Regions from separate parts of the Aurantiacibacter spongiae genome, predicted to be linked through region 1. Evidence: predicted binding sites of a transcription regulator. Region 1 holds the regulator's gene; each other region holds the start of a gene.
The links. Region 1 encodes LexA, which represses DNA repair genes until DNA is damaged. Its sites were predicted from a motif close to GTTCCNCNCTTGTTCT; they were not measured.
Positions count from the first base shown of each region.

Region 2: the regulator LexA is predicted to act here: its motif matches at 1,257-1,272, upstream of recA (recombinase RecA).
Region 3: the regulator LexA is predicted to act here: its motif matches at 848-863, upstream of EG799_RS02615 (ATP-dependent helicase).

Region 1 covers NZ_RPFZ01000001.1:194,269-196,540, forward strand. The annotation lists gene EG799_RS00965 (molybdopterin molybdotransferase MoeA) at 1-455, shown strand, start outside; gene lexA (transcriptional repressor LexA) at 524-1,201, shown strand; gene EG799_RS00975 (ComEC/Rec2 family competence protein) at 1,259-2,272, opposite strand, start outside.
Region 2 covers NZ_RPFZ01000001.1:538,839-541,110, forward strand. The annotation lists gene recA (recombinase RecA) at 118-1,182, opposite strand; gene EG799_RS02750 (DUF4139 domain-containing protein) at 1,295-2,272, opposite strand, start outside.
Region 3 covers NZ_RPFZ01000001.1:503,930-506,201, forward strand. The annotation lists gene rsmD (16S rRNA (guanine(966)-N(2))-methyltransferase RsmD) at 1-78, shown strand, start outside; gene EG799_RS02610 (hypothetical protein) at 137-760, opposite strand; gene EG799_RS02615 (ATP-dependent helicase) at 871-2,272, shown strand, end outside.

The DNA of each region.
Region 1 (2,272 bases):
TTGGCGATCATGATCTCGTGCGACCTTCGCTCGACGCCTGGGGCGCCCGCCTGGACTTCTGGCGCATCGCCATGAAACCGGGCAAACCCCTCCTTGTCGCACGGCGGGGCAACCAGCTCGTGCTGGGACTTCCCGGCAATCCCGTCTCAAGTTTCGTAACCGCGTGGATGTTCCTGCTACCCGTGCTCCGCCGTCTGGCCGGCGCTGCAGCGCCGCTTCCCGAGATGTTCGATCTTCCACTGGCCGAAGATATGCCGGCTGCGGAGACAAGGACCGAATTCGTCCGCGGCTCGCTGACCCGGACAGGCGTCGCCCCACTCGGTCAACAGGACAGCAGCGCCCTGGGCGCCCTGGCCCGCGCCGATGTGCTGATCCGCCGCGACGCGAACGCCCCCGAGGCCCGCGCGGGAGAGATGGTCGGAACTTATTGGCTCCAAACTGGCGGAATTGCTTGACGTGGCACGATCTGTTTCATAATTGTTCCGTATTCGTTCCGAACCGGAACACTTGACGGAGTGACGCCATGTTGACTGCGAAGCAGCACGAACTTCTGCTCTTCATCAACCGACGGCTGGAGGCATCGGGTATCTCCCCCAGTTTCGAGGAAATGAAGGAAGCGCTCGATCTCAAGAGCAAGTCGGGCGTGCACCGGCTCATTTCCGCTCTGGAGGAACGGGGTTTCATCCGTCGCCTGCCCAACAGGGCCCGCGCGCTCGAAGTCGTGAAGATGCCTGAGAATTCCGCCGGCAGGGCGGTTGCCGGCGATCCGGTGGCGAAGGCGACAAGGCCTCCTGCCCGGCAACCCGACGCGGCAAACGACGTGGTCGAGATCCCCCTGCACGGGCGCATCGCTGCGGGCGTACCGATCGAGGCGCTCGAAGATCATCAGGTATTGCCGGTCCCGGCCGCGTTGCTTGGCGCAGGAGAGCATTACGCGCTCGAGGTGTCCGGAGATTCGATGGTCGAAGCCGGCATCTTTGACGGCGATTATGCGCTGGTGAAGAAGGCCGATACCGCGCGGGACGGCGATATCGTGGTCGCTTTGGTGCGCGGAGAGGAAGCGACGCTCAAATACCTCTATCATGATGGCGGCCACATTCGTCTGGACCCGGCCAACTCGGCCTACGATGCCCAGGTCTACGCCGATGCCGAAGTGCAGGTCCAGGGCAAGCTTGCCGGGCTTCTCAGGCGTTACCACTAGGTCGTGCGGGCCTTCGGGGCTGTGTCTTGTTGCAAAGCGGCCCCGGGGCGGCTTTTCTCACCGATAGCCGCGCCACCATCCGTGATGGCCCTGCCGCTGCGCAACGGTAGCGATCTCCTGCTGCGTCAGGTTTATCGCCAGTCCGCCCGTTTCGGCGAGCATTCGCCCGTCCGCTCTCAACCAGCGGGGAGCACACGATCGCGGCAGCCACCGGTCTGACACGACGATGTCCGCCCGTTCGCACGCGGCAGCGAGCGCGCGCTCGCCCACGATGTCGCGGCTACGGCTCATGAGAACATGCCAGTCCCGTCCTGCTCGCTGGAGAGTAACGACGCAGAAGTCCGGGCTGCATGTTGCGCCGGGCCATTCGGCCAAAGTGACAGCCTCGCCGGTCGTTCCGGCGAGTTCCATCAAGTTGTCGCGGGTAAAGTCGCTGCGCGTATCTCGCAAGACGAGCAGCCTGTCGTCCTCTCCGGTAATGGCAACGTGCCGCCCGTCGCCGGAAACCAGCAGGTCGGGAACCGGCGTCAGCAGAACCAGCACGGTGCCGAGCATGGCCGGCAAGAACCCGAGCAACCGCATCCTGCCCCGCCAGAGAGCGAGCCATAAGCCTCCGCACACGAAGAGCATGACAGTTGCGAGATCCATCTGCGGTATCAGCTTCACCGCTCCGGGCTGTGACGAGGTGAAATGTGCGATACCAAGCAAAAGCTCCAGCGATTTGCCCTCGAGCCACCAGACCGGGGCCCCCAGGCCGACAACGTCCAAGGCAAGCGCGGTAGCGATCAGGGGCATGGAAACGAACGTGACAAGGGGGATGGCAACGACGTTCGCGAACGCGCCGTAGACCCCGGCCCTGTGGAAGTGAAACAACACGATCGGCATCAGCGCCAGCTCGATGATCAGGCCTGTCACCAGCAGCATCGCGGAACGGCGCCCGGCGCGAACCAGCCAGGATTCCTCGCGCGGGGCGAGGAAGTTGCGCACCGGTGCCGCATTGTGCAGGGCGACGATGGCAATCACCGCGCTGAAACTCATCTGAAAGCTAGGCCCGACAAGGCTTTCGGGCCA
Region 2 (2,272 bases), 340 kb from region 1:
GGGGCCAAGCGCAATCACGAAGGAGCCGGCGCTCGCCGCGTCGGCTCCTTGCGGGAAAGGTGTGACAGGTGTGACAGTGTCCCGGAGGGGAAAACCGCCGCCCCGCCCGCCGGGGGATCAGCCTTCCGGATCCGCGTCCGGGCCGGCCATCATCTCCTCGGCGACCTCGTCGGTCTTGCCCCGGATCGCGGCTTCCAGCTTTTCGCAGACTTCGGGATTTTCCTTGAGGTAGGTCTTGGCGTTTTCGCGGCCCTGGCCGATGCGGATGCTGTCGTAACTGAACCACGACCCCGACTTCTCCACGATGCCGGCCTTCACGCCCAGATCGAGGATCTCGCCGATCTTGGAGATGCCCTCGCCATACATGATGTCGAACTCGACCTGCTTGAACGGCGGGGCGACCTTGTTCTTGACCACTTTCACCCGGGTCGAGTTGCCGATCACCTCGTCGCGGTCCTTGATCTGGCCGGTGCGACGGATGTCGAGGCGAACCGACGCATAGAACTTCAGCGCGTTGCCGCCCGTCGTCGTTTCCGGATTACCGTACATCACGCCGATCTTCATGCGCAGCTGGTTGATGAAGATGACCATGCACTTGGAGCGGTTGATCGAACCGGTCAGCTTGCGCAGCGACTGGCTCATCAGCCGGGCCTGAAGGCCGACATGGCTGTCGCCCATCTCGCCCTCTATCTCGGCCCGGGGAACGAGCGCCGCCACCGAATCGACCACCAGCACGTCGATCGCGTTGGAACGCACCAGCGTATCGGTGATCTCCAGCGCCTGTTCGCCGGTATCGGGCTGCGACACGATCAGTTCGTCGATATCGACGCCAAGCTTCTTCGCATAGACGGGATCGAGCGCGTGCTCGGCATCGACGAAGGCGACGGTGCCGCCCTGCTTCTGCGCCTCGGCCAGCACGTGCAGCGCCAGCGTCGTCTTGCCCGAGCTTTCCGGCCCGTACACCTCGATCACGCGGCCCTTGGGCAGCCCGCCCACGCCCAGCGCGATGTCGAGGCCCAGCGACCCGGTGGAGATCGCCTCCACGTTCATCGCTTCCTTCTGGCCCAGCTTCATCGCCGAGCCCTTTCCGAACGCACGGTCGATCTGCGAGAGCGCGGCGTCCAGCGCCTTCTGACGGTCCACGGTGTTTTCCTTTTCGACGATCTTCAACTGCGCTGCCATGACACGGCCTCCGTCACTAGGCTAGGGTTCAATCGGGATTTCCAACAGCCACCATGTACCCACTTTGTTCCATGAGAACAAGAGAGGAACATAATTATTTCGCGAATACGGCTCAGTCCGCGATCGCGCGCGCCGTCCAGCGCAATTCGCGCGAGCCGTTGGCAGGCACGCGGACGCTGGAGACGCGTTCACCGTTGCGCAGCCGCGCGTCGATCCCGTCGAATTCGTAGACTGCAGGCGATCCCAGGAGCAGTCGCACGTCGACGGGACGGGGATTGGCGTTCGTCAGCACGGCGCGCATGGCCACGGGTTCGCCCGGCCTTTCGCGTGGATCGAAGCCGTCGAAGGTGAAGCACCCGGCGAAAACCTGTCCGCTCGCGCCGAGCGCCAGTTCGACATCCTGCCCCGCGGCGTAGTCGCGGATGTTCTCCTCGGCGACCAGCAGTTCCCCGGCCTCGCCGCGTTCGAAGACGGCGACGGTTCCCGTCGGCAGGGCGACGCCGAGCCCGTGATCCTCGTCGTTCACGGTCTCGATCTGCAGTGCCGCCGGACGCGGATCACCTTTGCTTCCGTATGCCGGATAGCAGGCCGCCTCGTAGGTCAGTTCGCCCTCGATATCCTCCTCGCGCAGGAACGCGACCTGCTTCAGCCCCTTGGCGTTCACATCCACCGCCATCGGTACACGGTAGAGCTTGAGGTCGCCGAGGTTCTCCTCGCTCGCGACCTGGGCGGGCGGCGGGGGCGGCGGCGGGGGGGGGGGGGGGGGCGGCGGCGCCATTGCCATTTCGTAGGAATCCGCGGAAACTCGCGACCCCGTCACCACTATGGCGCGGCTTTGCAGGTTGTCATCGAAGGTGGGAACCGGAGAGCCGGTCGCGGTGCTGCCCAGCGGATAGCAGGTCAGCCGCAGGGGCGCCGCCGCCGGGGGGGATGCCAGCCGGCGGAAATCGCTGACCACGTTGAGCCGCCCGGCCACCGCCATCAGTTCCGCATCGGGAAAGCTCTGACCGTTATCGTTGAGAATCGTGAGCCAGCTGACGAGATCGAAGCGCAGATCGTCCTGGTCACCGCCGTCCAGCACCGTCGCGAC
Region 3 (2,272 bases), 310 kb from region 1:
GAAAGCACCCGCCTCGTCGGCTCGGCGCGGATCACCCTGTTCACCTCGCCGGGATCGGCAGCCTTGCGGGGGGAATGAGAACGGGCCGCCGCAACGAAGCGACGACCCTTTCTCGACAGTCAGCGATTTGGTCTGCTTACATGGAGCTGGCGGGCTGACCCGGCCAGTTCTGCAGCGGACGCGGTACGCCCGGACCGCGACGTCCGGCCTCCCAGGGGTTCATGCAATTGTCCTGACGACTGGACGAGCACACGGGGTATTCACCGTTGTGGGGCGCGGGAGCGTTCTGCACGACTTCGTTGCTAACGAAACGCACATTACCCGAAGTGGTGCTGCGCGAGGTAGCGGTCGTGTTGCCCGACATGCCGGAATTGTTCGACATGTGGCCCGAATTGTTCGCCATCGCGCTATTGCCGTTCAACTGGCTGTTGATGGACGCCCAGGTCTGCGTCTGCTGTGCGGGGGTCATGCCGACGATGCGAACCCGCTGTTCGTTGTTCAAATTGTTCCACCAGATCTCTTGCTGTCCCGCATCGAGGGTCCAGTAATAGGTCTTGGCGTTCATGGGCCACGCATCGTAGGTCGATTGCTGTTCTGCGCTCCAGCCATCATACATTGTCTGCTGCTGCGTGGTCATCTCCATGTCCTGGGCGATGCCGGGGGCGGCGGTGAGCGCGAGGCCGACGGCGGCGGTCGCTGCAAGGAAGGTCTTCATTTTCGTCTCTCCGTGTTTGCGGAATTCGGTTCGATCTTGCTTCATGAACAGCCTTCCCCCCGGCAAGGTTCCGAAACCGCGCCCACGGGTTCATCCCTTGCGACGAACGGCGCGCTTGAGATACGGGCCCATGTTCCCTACCTGTTCAAGCACGCATGACCGATAGCCATCCACTCGCCGCCGCCCCGGAAAACGCGGATGCGCCGCCCTATGCGGCGCGGCTCAACCTGCCGCAGCGCGAGGCAGTGCTGACGACGGAGGGGCCCGTGCTGATGCTGGCGGGTGCCGGTACGGGGAAGACCGCGGCGCTCACCGCCCGCCTGGCGCACCTGGTCGCCACGCGCCGTGCCTGGCCGAGCGAGATCCTGTGCGTGACCTTCACCAACAAGGCCGCCCGAGAGATGCGCGAGCGGGTCGGGCATCTGATCGGTGACGCGGTGGAGGGAATGCCGTGGCTCGGCACATTCCATTCGATCTGCGCACGCATGCTGCGTCGTCACGCCGAGCTGGTGGGGCTGCAATCGAACTACACGATCATCGACACCGACGATCAGCTACGTCTGCTGAAGGCCCTCATACGCGAGGCGGAGATCGACGAGAAACGCTGGCCGCCGCGCCAGCTGGCGGGCCTGATCGACCGCTGGAAGAATCGTGGCCTCAATCCGGACGATCTCGACGAGGTGGAGAACGAAACCTACGCCAACGGGCAGGGCCAGCGCATGTACCGCGTCTATCAGGATCGGCTGAAGGGGCTCAATGCATGCGATTTCGGTGATCTTCTGCTGCACATGCTCAACATCTTCCGCCAGCATCGCGACGTGCTGGAGCAGTATCAGGCGCGTTTCAAATACGTGCTGGTGGACGAGTATCAGGATACGAACGCGGTCCAGTACCTGTGGCTCCGGTTGCTGGCGCAGGAACGCAAGAACATTTGCGTCGTGGGTGACGACGACCAGTCGATCTATTCGTGGCGCGGGGCGGAAGTTGCCAACATCCTGCGGTTCGAGAAGGATTTTCCCGGCGCCAAGGTCGTGAGGCTGGAACAGAACTACCGGTCCACCCCGCAGATCCTCGCCGCCGCGTCGGGCCTCATCGCCTCCAATTCCCAGCGGCTCGGCAAGACGCTTTGGACCGAACTTCCGCAAGGCCAGAAGGTTCGGGTCATCGGCGTGTGGGACGCGCCGGAGGAAGCGCGACGGGTGGGCGAGGAAATCGAACGGATCGAGCGCGAGGGGGCGAGCCTGGAACAGGTCGCCATCCTCGTGCGCGCGCAGTACCAGACCCGCGAGTTCGAGGATCGCTTCATCCAGATCGGCATGAACTATCGCATCATCGGCGGATTCCGGTTCTACGAACGGGCCGAAATACGCGACGCGCTGGCCTATCTCCGCGTCATCGCGCAGCCGCAGGACGATCTCGCCTTCGAACGCATCTACAACCAGCCCAAGCGCGGTCTGGGCGCGAAGACGCTGGAGAAGATGCACCAGCACGCCCGGCGCCGCGAGATGCCGCTCGCCGCCGCGGCGCTGGAACTGGCCGACAGTGACGAATTGCCGG